3 regions of the Psychrobacillus sp. FSL K6-4615 genome follow, and region 2 is predicted to be linked to each of the others. Evidence: riboswitches for the same ligand, from Rfam matches in the RefSeq annotation. Region 2 holds a riboswitch; each other region holds the start of a gene.
The links. Region 2 has a riboswitch for S-adenosylmethionine ahead of MKX53_RS02500 (methionine biosynthesis PLP-dependent protein). Riboswitches for the same ligand answer to the same signal wherever they lie in the genome.
Positions count from the first base shown of each region.

Region 1: it holds a riboswitch for S-adenosylmethionine, as region 2 does, so the genes downstream of both, MKX53_RS16890 (acyl-CoA dehydrogenase family protein) here and MKX53_RS02500 (methionine biosynthesis PLP-dependent protein) in region 2, are expected to answer to the same signal.
Region 3: it holds a riboswitch for S-adenosylmethionine, as region 2 does, so the genes downstream of both, MKX53_RS12775 (methionine ABC transporter ATP-binding protein) here and MKX53_RS02500 (methionine biosynthesis PLP-dependent protein) in region 2, are expected to answer to the same signal.

Region 1 is NZ_JBBOYQ010000001.1:3,374,959-3,380,020, reverse strand. It holds gene MKX53_RS16905 (amino acid ABC transporter permease) at 1-591, opposite strand, end outside; gene MKX53_RS16900 (amino acid ABC transporter permease) at 604-1,311, opposite strand; gene MKX53_RS16895 (transporter substrate-binding domain-containing protein) at 1,393-2,244, opposite strand; gene MKX53_RS16890 (acyl-CoA dehydrogenase family protein) at 2,264-3,427, opposite strand; SAM riboswitch class I at 3,531-3,630, opposite strand; gene MKX53_RS16885 (catalase) at 3,793-5,062, shown strand, end outside.
Region 2 is NZ_JBBOYQ010000001.1:508,377-513,438, reverse strand. It holds gene MKX53_RS02515 (DUF2798 domain-containing protein) at 147-662, opposite strand; gene MKX53_RS02510 (TetR/AcrR family transcriptional regulator) at 959-1,519, opposite strand; gene MKX53_RS02505 (hypothetical protein) at 1,727-1,927, shown strand; SAM riboswitch class I at 2,011-2,118, shown strand; gene MKX53_RS02500 (methionine biosynthesis PLP-dependent protein) at 2,203-3,321, shown strand; gene metC (cystathionine beta-lyase) at 3,318-4,505, shown strand; gene MKX53_RS02490 (5-methyltetrahydropteroyltriglutamate--homocysteine S-methyltransferase) at 4,507-5,062, shown strand, end outside.
Region 3 is NZ_JBBOYQ010000001.1:2,549,738-2,554,799, forward strand. It holds gene MKX53_RS12765 (MetQ/NlpA family ABC transporter substrate-binding protein) at 1-160, opposite strand, end outside; gene MKX53_RS12770 (methionine ABC transporter permease) at 223-891, opposite strand; gene MKX53_RS12775 (methionine ABC transporter ATP-binding protein) at 884-1,909, opposite strand; SAM riboswitch class I at 2,079-2,183, opposite strand; gene MKX53_RS12780 (thioredoxin family protein) at 2,218-2,538, opposite strand; gene MKX53_RS12785 (toprim domain-containing protein) at 2,551-2,901, opposite strand; gene gcvH (glycine cleavage system protein GcvH) at 2,976-3,356, opposite strand; gene MKX53_RS12795 (arsenate reductase family protein) at 3,431-3,793, opposite strand; gene MKX53_RS12800 (acyl-CoA dehydrogenase family protein) at 4,533-5,062, opposite strand, start outside.

The DNA.
Region 1 (5,062 bases), 2.9 Mb from region 2:
ACCTACGTTTGCCGCTACTTTTGCCTTTAATGTAATTTCCTGTAAGGACATTGCATAGCCAAGTGATGTAGCTTTTATCAAATTCACGGTAGCAGTACAAATATTAGGTAGAGCTACGACTAGCGCTTGAGGAATTACGATACGGCGGTAGGCTTGGAAATTTGAAAGGCCAACTGATTGGGCCGCTTCTAGTTGTCCTTTGTTGACCGTACTTAAAGCAGATCTAAATACTTCTATCAATATAGCAGTAGTGCTGAAAGAGAATACGATAAACGCGTACCAAATAGGGTTGATATTGTAGACATTTATATTGATATTATACTTTTCGAAAAATAGGGAAAGTATTAAGGGTACGCTTGCATAAACGATAAAAATTTGAATAATGATCGGTGTTCCTCTAACGAAGGAAACATATATTCTGGAGAACCAGTTCAATACGGGTACTTGATTGATACGTGTTAATGCCAATAAAAAACCTAAAGGTAATGCGATAAGCAAAGCAACAATTGTTACGAGAAGTGTTATTGGGACACCGGATAATGCGATGAAAAATGTATCAATTAAAAACGTATAATTTAAACCTTCCGACATTATTTACACTCCTTAGTTCGTATTAATTGTTTGCTTTCCCTTACTAAAAACCTTTTCAAGTTTTCCAAAAAATTTCTCGATTAGTATAGAGATGACCCAATACACAATAGCAAGAGCGATGAAAATTTCTAATGCATGGGTATTGTAGTTCGCTGCTATGATTAAGTTTGCTTTCCCAACTATATCGATTAGCCCGATGGTATAAGCAAGAGACCCTTCTTGAAGTAATGCGATAAGTCCATTTCCAAAGTTAGGAAGTGCGACAACCAATGCTTGCGGAAAAATAATTCGTCTATACGCTTGAAATGGACTTAACCCAACGCTAACGGCGGCTTCAAATTGTGCTTTTTCAATAGAATCGAAGGCGGATCTAATAACTTCCGACATAATCGCAGCGAATTGGAGGGTAAAGGTAATAACTACAAATACTGCCGTATTTAAATCATGTAAATATAACCCGAAGTTGTCCGCTAAGGCGGGAACGCCATAATACACTAAAAATAGTAAGACGATAGATGGAGTGCATCTTAAAATCGTCGTATAAAAATGCGCTGTTTTTTGAGCAATTTTATTCTTTCCAAGCTTCATCACAGCAAGGATTAACCCGAGAAAAGTCCCGAAAATAATGGATAATCCAGCAACCATAAAAGTTACTTTTAAGAACGGAAGTAATATAGGAAGTGAGCTCCATATGTACGATACATCAAAATATTTTTCCATATTGTGCAATATTCCTCCCTTTTAAATTTGAAAGGCTGCCCAGGTATCCAACGCTAGGCAGCCTTGATGGAAATACGAATTTTATCTTTCTACTTTATCTAACACCTCAAAAAGGTCTCGACCGTAGAACTCTTTACTAAGTTCATTTGTTTTCTTTTCTTCTTGCAACTGTTTAATAGCTTTGTCATACGCATTTGCAAAGTCTTGTTCTTTTTTATTGAATAAAGGCCATGTTTTAATCACTGCAAATTCATTGTAAACAACTTCATCTTTTAGATTATAGTAAGGGCCGCTTTCATCTAATACTTGTTTTTGGAATGGTCCTTCGATTATTACTCCGCCGTCCACGCGACCCTCATTGACCCATTGGACTACATCCACTGTGAAAGCATCTCCGGCATCTAGTTTGACTGGATTATCTGGGTTGGTCTTGTTATATTCGTCAATTACTGTATATTGCGCATTGTTTGCTGCAATAGGAGCTAAAGAGTAGCCGGCAGATGCAAAATCCTCTAATGATTTAATATGCTCATTTTCTTTTTTCAATACGAGACCGGCACTGCTTAGACCTAGGAAATCTTTAGGGAAAATAAACTTCTCGGTGCGTTCCTCTGTCCAAAATGCATTTTTTACACCTACTTGAAACTTACCTTGTTCCACTCCGATTAATAGATCATCGCTTGTCGTTCCTATATATTCAAATTCGTAGTCAGGAAGTAGTTCATCTACTAATTTCATAACTTCTACATCGTATCCCGTAGCATTTCCTTTATCATCTAACCAAGAAATAGGCTTAGATGCCATGTCATAGGCAACTTTTACTTTTCGAACATCTCCATCTTCTGAAGTCGTTGAAGCCTTTCCAGAACTACATGCAGCTAAAATTGTCACGGAGGCTAACCCTAATGCAGCCAATTTAAAGTACTTATTCATATTTAATCTCCTCGTTTCACTAATTTTTATTGTTATCTTCCTCTAACGCAGTTAGTGCAAGTTTTTTTATCGTCATATCATCCATAGGGGGATTATGGAGTCCTGCTCGAACATCGCGGTAATAACGTTGCAAGGGGTTTGTTCTTTGTAAGCTTTTGGCACCAACTAATCGCATCGCTTTGTCGACAATAGTGATTGCTGAATTAGTAACGATATGCTTTGCCACGCTTACTTCGTTGGTTAGAAGTTCTTTTGTAGATTCATTGTCATAAGAGGACGCAACTCCGTAAATGACGAGTCTAGCCTTCGTAAGCTCTAAATCTATTTCACCTAGTAGCTGCTGTACGTTTGGTAGCTGTGCAATAGAGCCATTCAAGCTATTGGGTGAATGGGTATTAGCAAAGTGGACTGCATAGTCTCTTGCAGCCTGTGCAATTCCAAGATAAGTTGCAGGTATATGAAGCAGCCAACCATTGATCTTCCCGCCACTAGCGAATTCAGGAAGCTCTACTAAATTGGATTTATGAACGGTTACATTGCTTAGTACTAAATCATTGCTGCTAGTTCCGCGCATGGAAACTACATCCCACGTTTCCTCAATGGAAAGCCCCTCCGTATCACGAGGTATAAGGAAAAAACCAATTCTTTCTTCTTCCTCAATCCAAGCAGATGTTAAAAAGTAGGATAGTACGGGGGAAGCGGTTGTGAATATTTTACGTCCGTTTAGTACCCAAGAATCTCCCTTTTTAATAGCGGTAGTACCAGGTCTGCCACCTCGTGTTGGACTACCTGTTTGTGCTTCACTGACGGAACGATTTATGAGTGCACCATTTAATACTTCTGTAGCGAAAAAGTCTAATCTTTCCTGTGTCCATAATTTTTTTTCGTATAGTTCGCCTACTACACCTAAACTCCACCCTACCGATAAGGCAGTATTTGCATCAAAGCTAGCAAGAATTTCCTGTGAAAGAACCATATCGTAGACAGAAAAACCTTTGCCCCCATACGATTCAGGTAGAGTTAGACTTGCATAACCTAGTTTTAATAAATCCTCCACATTTTCTTTTGGGAAAATAGAATTCTCGTCAATATCTGCTGATTTGCTTTTAAATTTGTCTTCTAATTCTTCCAAACGATTAATCCATTGCTGCTGTTTTTCTGTTTTGATGTATAAATTTATCACAGTTGCTATCTCCTTTAATTTAAACTATTCCGATTAGTTAAGTAGGTATTAAGAGGAAATAAAAAACCCATCTCAAAATGAGAAGAGTAAGTGGTTAAATAAATACTTATCTCTCAATTTCTTGCTGGAAGTAGCACCATACCATAGCTTTGGCGGTTGCTGAAGCATCATCGGACCAGTCCCTTCGCTTCTCTTAATAAGTAGTATGTAGTTGTTGAAATAATCTTACTACTTCATCTAGGTGAAGTCAATAGTAATTCATATTGCTTTAATAGGATTTAAATATGTAATTGAATTTATAGGTTTTTTAGAAAGTCATCCTGGGTATTAACAATAGGGAAGAGATAATTAGAGGAGGAATTTGTTTGGATAAGAAAGTAGCTGGAAATAGTAAAAATGAACAATTAGAAGAATTTCGAGTGGACGATCAAGGACAAGCAATGACTACAAATCAAGGACTTAAAGTTTCGGAGGATGAGTTTTCCCTTAAAGCAGGAGAACGAGGCCCTACTTTAATGGAAGACTTCCATTTTCGTGAAAAAATGACTCATTTTGATCATGAACGTATACCAGAAAGAGTAGTACATGCTAGAGGTTATGCGGCTCATGGGGAGTTTGAGGTATATGAATCTGCAAGTGAATTTACAAAAGCGAAGTTCTTGCAAACACCGGGTAAAAAGACTCCTGTATTCGTGAGGTTCTCCACTGTGGCAGGATCACGTGGTTCTGGAGAGTTAGCACGCGATGCTCGTGGCTTTGCAACAAAATTTTATACGGAAGAAGGAAATTATGATTTAGTAGCAAATAATATCCCTGTCTTTTTCATACAAGATGCTATTAAATTTCCAGACCTAGTACATGCTTTAAAACCAGAGCCCCATAATGAAATTCCACAAGCTGCTAGTGCTCATGATACGTTTTGGGATTTTGTTGCCAACAATCAGGAGTCAGCACATATGGTCATGTGGACAATGTCTGATCGTGCCATTCCTCGTAGTTTCCGAATGATGGAAGGGTTCGGTGTAAATACATTCCGTTTCGTTAATGATGCGGGTAAATCCCATTTTGTGAAGTTTCATTGGAAGCCGTTGCTTGGTACCCACTCAGTTGTATGGGATGAAGCGCAAAAGATAAATGGGAAAGATCCAGACTTTCACCGTCGCGACCTATATGAGGCGATTGAGAATGGGGACTATCCAGAGTATGAATTCGGCGTACAACTCATCGCAGAGGAAGATGAGTTTAAATATGACTTTGATATTTTAGACCCTACTAAACTATGGCCTGAGGAAGAAATCCCAGTTAAAATTCTAGGGAAAATGACATTAAATCGCAATGTAGATAATGTATTTGCTGAAACCGAGCAAGTAGCATTCCATCCAGGGAGTGTTGTCCCGGGAATTGATTTCTCTAATGATCCTCTACTTCAAGGGCGATTATTCTCATATACAGATACACAATTAATACGTCTTGGAGGACCTAATTTCCATGAGCTTCCGATAAACAGACCAGTTTGCCCATTCCATAACAACCAACGTGACGGATATGGTAGACAATCGATTAATGTAGGTAGAGTGAGCTACCATAAAAACTCTCTTGCTAACAATACTCCAACACCTGTTAGCGAAGCGGAGG
Region 2 (5,062 bases):
ACCTTTTAGGGAACCGACATTGGAGGATTACTTAAAAAAGTAGAGAAGCTACGTGACTGTATCTCGTAGCTTCTCCTGATTCATTTACCCTATTACAGAAAGCTTCATCCGATGTGTAAGTGCAATGTCCATGTACCTTACTTTACCTAGATACTTTGTGTATTTGTTTGAACTAATGCTTTTCTATCTTGAGCTTCATGCATTTTAACCATTACAAAACGTGCAATCGGTTGAATAACCAAGCTTTCTAAGAATAGAGCTATTAAAAAGTTACGTGGCCAAATTTGGATAAAGTTAGTAAAGATTTCAGTTGTAAATCCATTCCCCATGATATCTCCAACAATAGTCATTGTAAATGACATACCTAAAACTGTGAACAGTGTACGGAACATAATACGAGCAGCAAAACCGTCTGTTGGTGAAATAAATTTAGATGCTAAAAATTCAGCAAAACGACCGATAGCTAACGGTTCAATAATCATCACAATAACCCAAATAATAGGCAACAGGATTAACATATCCATTGCAACCTCACTGTTAAATCCTCCAGCTGCAAGAATTATGTTGATTGATCCTATAAATAGTACTGATAATGTACAAATGATTGCGCCGAATATCGCGCCTTCTTTACCATTCCTTGGTAGTCTTTTATCTTGATGCATATCTTACTTATCTTCCTTTCAAAAAGCTTATTTAGACCTTGGCAATTAATATGAAGCAAAACAGTCGATTTTTATAATAGAGGATAACGTTATAGAGAGAAAAACTCTTTGAAGTGTCCAAGATTTTTTCATTTAAATCCAATATGCAAACCATGTTATTATGGTGGTTTTCGCTTGGATTAAAGATAGTCCACAGATTCCTAAGTGCACTATTAAAAGCTGTTTCATTAAACAGCTGACAATTCCTACAATATTACAGAGTTACTGTACTCTTTTTTAGATATTGGTTTTCCTTTTCAGAAATTCTTTAATAAAGTTGGTAATAGTTTTGAAATTTTTATTAAGGGATTAGTTGATTGCTGAGTTAAACAAAGCATCATTGCTCCTTCAATTGAAGCAGTCAATAATAATGAAATGGCAGTAGCCTTTTCAACCGAAAAACCATCCGCTAATAGTTTAATGTAATAAATTTGCTCTATATTTTCATACAAATCACTACAAGCGGTTCGGACAGGCTCACTCATTGTCGCCATCTCACTAACGATACTGCTAAATGTATAGCCAGTGATGGTCCCATCCTTTTCAAAACTACGAATTAACTTATCGATCATGGAAATTATGGCATCTTCAGTCGAAGGATGCTTACTGAAAATCACTTTAATATCTGTTGTAATATCTTCTTTTAAAGCATGTAAACAAGTTATTAAGAGTTCGTCTTTGCCATTTGGAAAGTGGTGGTAAAGGGCCCCTTTTGTAACGTTACATGCTTTTAAAATTTCTGTTAGTCCTACAGTTTTGTAGCCTTTTTGTTGAAACAGTGTTGTAGCAGTTTCAATTATGAGTGATTTAGTATCCATATCTGAATTTCCTCCTAACATACCGACGGGTCTGTTTGTTAGTATAACAAATTTTTAACAACATTCTAGTATTTTGTTTATTTAATTAAATGGCAAAGTACCCTATACACCCTCCGATTGTTTATCTCCCTTTCTTACACCTTCATATAATATTACGAGGAGCATTATGCCTTATGTTCCTACAATACAAGATAGGAGGTGGATACGATGGAGTCTTCTACAGGATTATGGGTTGGTTTGTTAGGTATCGTTTTAGGGGTGCTAGGTTTCTTTTATGCTCCGCTTTGGCTAGGTGCTGGAGCAGTTCTTTTGGGGCTAGTAGCTTTAGCTTATTCTCACAAGTTAATAGTAGGTTGGATATCATTAATACTCGGTGTAATTGTTTTAATATGGACATTTTTGTTATGATGTTGAACAAAATGCATCTTGTTAAAAGAATGGCAACGTGTTAAGCTTATTTAAATTAAAAATTTTGATAATTTAATATATTTTTCTTATCCAGAGAGACGGAGGGATTGGCCCGTAGATGTCTCAGCAACCAGCCACGTTTAGGTATGGTGCTAATTCCAAATAGACGTTTGACGTCTTGAAGATAAGAAGACAAACTTCAATATTACTTGAGGGTTCTCTTCTTATTAGAGAATCCTCTTTTTTTTATTTTAATTGTAAAGGATGAGCATCTAATGTCAAAGAACAGTATCGATACACAGTTAGTTCAATTGGGCAACCATAGTGATGAGAAAACTGGTGCGGTAAATCCCCCTATTTATCTTTCAACAGCTTACAAACATAATGGGATCGGGCAGTCAACAGGATATGATTACACACGAACTAAAAACCCAACTCGCGCTATTTTAGAAGATGGAATTGCAAAGTTAGAAGATGGAGATGCTGGCTTTGCCTGTAGTTCTGGCATGGCTGCTATACAATTGGTTTTGTCCCTTTTTCGCTCAGGGGATGAATTAATTGCGCCTGATGATTTATATGGTGGAACCTACCGGTTATTTAACCAGTATGCAAATTCTTACAATATTCGTACCACTTATGCAAAGTTTGAATCAGCTGAAGAAGTAACAGCATTGATAACCAAAAATACAAAAGCTTTATTTATTGAAACCCCAACAAACCCTTTGATGTTGGAAATTGATATCCAACTATTTGCTGAGGTTGCAAAAGAGCATAATCTACTTTTAATCGTAGACAATACATTCCTTACTCCTTACTTACAGCGACCTATTGAAATGGGTGCTGATATTGTCATTCATAGTGGTACCAAATATATTGGTGGACATAATGACGTTCTTGCGGGACTTGTCGTCTCGAAGGGTGCGGAACTTAGTGAACAGCTGCAAACTAATCATAATGCAGCAGGAGCCGTCCTTTCTCCTTTCGATTCTTGGTTACTCATAAGAGGATTAAAGACGCTTCATCTACGTATGAAGCAACATGATTTAAACGCTAAAAGAATTACAGAATTTTTAAAGCAAGAGCCTGCAGTTAAAGATGTATTATATCCCGGGGTTGGTGGGATGTTGTCCTTCCGTTTACATAAAAGCGAGTGGGTTGCCCCTTTCCTAGAGAATTTGAAATTAATTGTATTTGCAGAGAGTCTTGGCGGTGTGGAAAGCTTTATCACTTATCCTGCTACACAAACACATGCGGATATACCGGAGATGGAACGAACTGCACGAGGGGTTGATAATAGTCTCCTTCGTTTTTCGGTGGGAATTGAAGAGGTCGAAGATTTAATAACAGATTTACAACAAGTATTTAATACTTTAGAAAGTGAGGTTTTAAAATGAGTGATTTCAAAGAGTCATTGGAAACTAGTCTAGTCGTCGCCTCTACTCGTGGAAAATCAGAAATAAAAACGGGAGCTGTCAATGTTCCTATTTATTTATCCTCCACTTTTCATCAAGAAAGCTTTGATAATTTCGGCCCTTATGACTATAGTCGATCGGGAAACCCTACAAGAGAAGCACTTGAAAAAACCATTGCGGAACTAGAGGGAGGAACTAGAGGACTTGCATTTGCTTCGGGAATTGCAGCTATTTCTTCTACTTTTATGCTTTTGTCTTCTGGCGATCATATCGTTATTACAGAAGATGTATACGGCGGTACCTTTCGCTTTGTTACTGAAGTATTGCCTCGTTTTGGGATTGAGCACAGCTTTGCAGATTTTACTGACATCGATGCAATTACAAGAGCAATACAACCCAATACAAAACTAATATACATTGAGACACCCTCGAACCCTTGCTTGGGTATCACTGATATTCATGCAGTAGTAGAGCTTGCAAAGTCCCATGACTGTTTAACCTTTTTAGACAATACATTTATGACACCATTATACCAACGTCCACTGGACTTGGGAGTAGATGTCGTTTTACATAGTGCCACAAAATTTTTATCCGGACATAGCGATGTTATTGCAGGACTTGCAGTTACAAAAGATGATGATTTAGGTAATCGTTTAGCATTTATCCAGAACTCATTCGGTGCTATTTTAGGTGCACAAGATTCATTTTCTCTCATACAAGGGATAAAAACACTAAGTGTACGATTTGAAAAATCTGCTGAAACTGCGAGAAAAATTGCCAACTATTTAAGTGGGCATGATTTAGTCGAAAAAGTATATTTTCCTGGACTGTCCACTCATCCAGGATTTGATACACATAACAGACAGTCGAGTAGTGCCGGTGCAGTTCTTTCCTTCCGTTTACCAAATAGATCCATTGCTAAGTCATTCGTAGAAAATATTAGGATTCCTGTATTCGCAGTTAGTCTTGGCGGAGTAGAATCCATACTCTCCCACCCTGCTCAAATGTCTCATGCAGCAATGCCTAAAGCAGAAAGAGAAAAGCGGGGCATAACAGATGGCCTTCTACGTTTTTCCGTTGGATTAGAGAATGTTGATGATTTAATAGCTGACTTTGAACAATCGTTAGAAATAGCATCCAAACAACAGGAGAAAGTAGGAATATAAAATGTCAAAATCACTAGTTGTAAATACACCATTCAAAGCAGATCACGTAGGAAGTTTTTTACGACCAGCTCGCTTAAAAGAAGCTCGTCTACAATTCGAAAATAATGAAATAACTGCAGATCACTTAAAACAAATAGAAGATGAAGAAATTACAAAACTAGTCACCAAACAAAAAGATATAGGACTCCAGTCTATTTCGGACGGAGAATTTAGACGTAAATGGTGGCATTTCGATTTTCTTAGTGGATTTGACGGGGTAGAGTTTTATGAAACAGACAAAGGATTAACGTTTAAAGGTGTACAAACAAGAGCACATGGTATTAAAGTAACCGGAAAGATCCGGTTTAGCACGCACTATATGATTGAACACTTTAAGTTTCTTCAAGGAATAGTTGGTGAAGCTGTAGCTAAATTTACTATACCTAGCCCTAATATGTTATTGTACCGTGCTACTATTGAAGAGGGAGTTTATGCGAGCCAAGAAGAATTGTTTGCAGATTTAGTTGTTGCTTATCAAGATGTGATTCAAGCGTTATACGACGAGGGCTGTCGTTACC
Region 3 (5,062 bases), 2.0 Mb from region 2:
CAATTCCTTGTTCTTCTAGAATTGGTTTAACTTCTTCTAATATAACTGCATGAGGTACGTTAGATGCACCTACTACTAGTTGACTACTTTTTTCATCTCCACATGCTGCAAGGGTTAATGCACTTACTGATAGTAATGCTCCAGCTAAAAATTTCTTCATTCAATATCTCTCCCTTTTTATCCTATTATTTCTATGTGATCGAGTACTCTCGTTAACACCTATTATCGTTTGTCTATCTTCGTAGTAATTACATCACCAATCCACTGGATGATAAATACCATAATTAATATTAATACCGTGGCAACAAGCGTTACGTCTGTCCTACCTCTTTGGAAACCATCTAAAAAGGCTAATGTTCCTAGTCCACCAGCTCCGATAATACCAGCCATCGCTGTATATCCAACTAGTGAAATCGCTGTAACCGTTATGCCTGATACTAAAGCAGGCATAGATTCTGGCATTAATACTTTCCATATAATAGTAGAAGTTTTAGCACCCATCGATTTTGCAGCTTCTAGCACACCTTTATCAATTTCTCGAAGCGCTATTAACACCATACGGGCGTAGAATGGAGCAGCTCCGATTACTAAAGCCGGGAAGGCCGCATTTGGACCACGCATTGTTCCGACCAAAAACTTCGTTAAAGGTATTAGCAAAATGATCAAAATAATAAATGGAATGGAGCGGAATATATTGACGAAAGCTCCTGTTAACCAGTTTGCTAATTTGTTTGCCCACGCTTGATGAGGGCTAGTTAAGAAAAGTAGAAGACCGAGAACTAGTCCAATAATAGCTGTTAAAATTGTTGATACTGCAGTCATATATAATGTTTCAACTGTGGCTTCCCACATTTTTGGCCAATCAACATTAGGAAACAAATTATTAATCATTGTTGATCACCTCTGTATTTACTTTTTGTTCGTGTATATATCGAATTGCATCATCTATTAGTAATGCTTCTCCTTCTAACTGAAGGATTAGCGTACCAAATGCACCAGTTTGTGTATGCGAAATATTTCCTTGTACAATATTTACTTCCAAATCAAACTGTTTGATAAGTCTAGACAGTATTGGTTGTACAGTCTGCTCTCCAACAAATACGAGCTTAATCAGCTTGCCATTTGGATAAAGTTCTTTTAATTGCTGTATTGTTTGCAACGCCTTATTGGAATCACTGACCTGCGAAACAAAACGTTTCGTAATCGTTTGTTGCGGATTTTGAAATACATCTAGCACATTTCCTTCTTCTACTACATGACCTTTTTCCATAACTGCAACGCGACCACATATCTTCTGAATAACTTGCATCTCATGGGTTATTAATACAATTGTCAGACCTAGTTTTGCATTGATACTAACTAATAAATCTAAAATAGAATCTGTAGTTTCGGGGTCTAATGCAGAAGTTGCTTCATCACAAAGAAGTACTTCTGGACGGTTGGCTAATGCGCGTGCAATCCCAACACGTTGCTTTTGTCCACCTGATAGTTGTGAAGGATAATAATGCGCTCGCCCTTCCAGACCAACCAAATCAATAAGTTCCTTTACTCTTTGAGAACGTTGAGCTGGTGGTATACCGGCGATCTCCAATGGGAAAGCAATATTCTCTTCAACCGTTCTTGACCATAACAAATTAAAATGTTGAAAAATCATACTTACCTTTTGTCTTACTTGGCGAAGCTTCACTTCATTTATCTTTGTGATGTCTTCATTATTTACGATGATTTCACCTGAAGTTGGTTTTTCTAATCCATTTAATAAGCGAATGAGTGTACTTTTGCCAGCACCACTATAACCAATAATGCCAAAGATCTCACCCTTTTTTATGTCAAGATTCACCTCTTCCACTGCAACAATCGTACCTTGTTTCGTACTAAATTTTTTGGAAATATTTTTTAAACTAATCATGGGAACCTTGCCCCCTTTCTTTAAACTATTCTATACCTATCTATTATTAACAGGTTGTTGAAATTTACTTTGTATTAAAACCTTATTCTTCCCATTTTCAACTAAAAAAACCCTCCTGCAAAAGAGCAGAAGGGTTTAAAGTTATCCAATTTAATAACATTTATCCATTCTCTCATTTCCCAAAGCATTTGCTTTGCGTGACTTGGCACCATTTCATTTACATGACGGTTGCCGGGCTTCAAAGGGCACTTCCCTCCACCTCTCTTAATAAGAGTAAAACTATTAATTTGTCGGTATATCAAATGTTATCATACGACAACTTGGTCGTCAATACTTTTTATCGCATCCAAGATAAACGGAACTGACTGAAAGGCATATATTTTTTTATATACCGTTCCTCCTTTAGCGATTAGCAGACATGGCACACTTTCAATTTGATGATCCATAGCAAAATCTCCAAGATAGTTAATATTTGCTTGACCAATTAAAAAAGGCTTTATCTCTTTTATAACTTGCATCATTTTACTAGCAACTTGGCAGGTTCCACACATAGGTGTATAAATATAAAATATGGTAAGCTGCCCACTGTTCTTATGGCTGTTCCATTGTTCTAAGGTCCATTCATTCATATTAACATCATCCTAAAGTAAATATTGTCTTTTCACTTTTATATTAACACTTTTTAATATAGAAGCCAAAACTTTGAATGGTGTGGTCGCTACTTCGCAGAACATCGGATTGGTATATAGATGAATCGCTTCAGGGTATTCTTTTCTCACGACAGAGCGAATTTGCTCACCAGACTTATCTGCATCCAGAAACGCATAAATAGGAATGCCTTCATAAGGACTTAAAATTTCTTCTAGCCTGACATTCGATATCGTTCCATTGGTGCAAATAATTTCTGTTGATTCATCCAGCAGTTTTAAAAGCTTTAGTTTATCAGATCTACCCTCAACAAGAATTATCTTTTCACTAAAGACAATAGCCATTCAGCCTCTCTCCCAACTATGCCCTTTCCAATATTATATGAAAAAAACGCCGATATTAAGCGGCGTTTTCGAAATTATTCTGAAATTAATTCTTCGTATTTTTCTGGAGAAAGTAAACCATCCACTTCAGCTGCATCAGATGGTTCAATAACAATCATCCATGCATTTTCATAAGGGGATTCGTTAACATACTCAGGGCTATCTTCTAGTTCTGTATTTACCTCTACTACTTTACCGCTAATTGGTGCATACAGTTCAGAAACAGTTTTAACCGATTCAACACTTCCAAACGGATCTCCTGCTTTGATCTCATCTCCAACTTGTGGAAGTTCAACAAAAACGATATCTCCAAGTTCAGATTGTGCAAATTCAGTAATACCGATACGGACATTGCCGCCTTCAGTTTTTACCCATTCATGCTCTGCTGAGTATTTTAAATCTTTAGGTGCGTTCATATATTATACCCCTCTCCATTAATAATACATTCATCTACTATATTCACATATTTTAATAGTAAAAACAAGTGACTTTAAGAAGTCTTCCATACATCCTCAAACTGTTGCTCCTTGAAGCCTAGCGTTAATTTATTCCCGTCAAAAACAATTGGTCGTTTAATAAGCATTCCATCCGAAGCAAGTAAGGATAATTGTTCGTCTTCTGACATTGTTGGAAGCTTGTCTTTTAGTCCAAGCTCGCGATATTTCATACCGGAAGTGTTAAAGAATTTTTTTAGTTCTAGTCCACTTACCTCAAACATTTTTTGAAGAGTTTCTCTCGTTGGGGGATTTTCAGCAATATGATTGTCTATGTAATCTAATCCATTATCTTTTAACCATTTACTTGCTTTTCTGCACGTTGTACATTTTGGATAGCCATAATATTGAATAGTCATGTTGTACCACCTTTTTCTTTTAATCATACATAAAAGCCGAAAGGATAGGCAATTATTTTGAATAAATTAATATATGATTGAACCTCCAATCAAGAAAAGCCGAGCAAAATGCGCCCGGTCCTTTAAAAATAAGAATATAGAAGTGCCATTAAATTCCGCTTCAAGCGGACGCTTTCCGTGGGCCCGGCTTCAGCCGCTTCCCTCGCGATGCAGTCCAGGGTCTTCAGCTCGTACTGTTCCCACTGGTGTCACCGCTCTGCGCTCCAAACAACTAGATTGCTTTAAATGTTCGGATAATTGATTATAAAACTACCTAAATATAATAATTTCTTCTTAAAATAAGTAAGGCTGAAAGGGAATCGTATCAAAGAAAATCCACTTTCTACTTCCTTATTAAAATAATGTTCCTAACTAAGGAGACGGTTTTATCCCTATATTAACTTTTACTACTCTTAATATCTAAGCGAGAAGCTATGCAATATTTTAAAGTTGAGTACTACTAACTTAATTGATTGAAGTGAAAGGTGGCGACTTCTGCGGGATAAGTGAGACAGATGAGATATCACAGCGACGCGCTAGCTCATCGCTCACCCCGCGAAACGCGTCCACCTGAAACGCAAATCAGTATTAGTAATTATTCATTCTTTCACCCTTAAAACACAGTGTTCCGGTACAATTTTATATACTCTTAATCTTCAAAAAAGCCGATTCATAAGGAATCGGCTTTTTCATGAATTGATTAAAGAACGTATTTTTCTGCTTCGATCAGTTTAACCGATGCTTCACGTTTTTTCTCAATTACGTTGTATGGAGTGTAGCGAGTCAATTTGCGTAAAGCAGAAATCATCATACGTTGGTTATCTCCATCTACAGCTGCAATAAGAGTTTCTTTTGCCGCTTGTTCGATTTCGATAAACGCTTCTTGTGTAAAGATTTGTGTATAAAGAAGTTTTTGTGCTGCTTTTTCTTCTCCATCACGACCGATAGCTTTTTCTGTACGAAGGACTGCGGATTCCATAGCAAATAGGTTATTAGCGATATTCGCAATGTTCACTAGTACTTCTTGCTCTGCCTCTAGTTTTGTACCAAAACGTTGAGCAGCAAGCCCAGCTACTAAAATACCAATTTTCTTTGCATTAGCTACTAATACTTTTTCTTGTGCAAGTGCTTCTGTTCCAACCTCTTCAGGCATCATCATTAATAGCTCTTCTTGTAAGCCCGCAGCTTTTTGAAGAAGTGGCAATTCACCCTTCATTGCTTTTTTCAGGA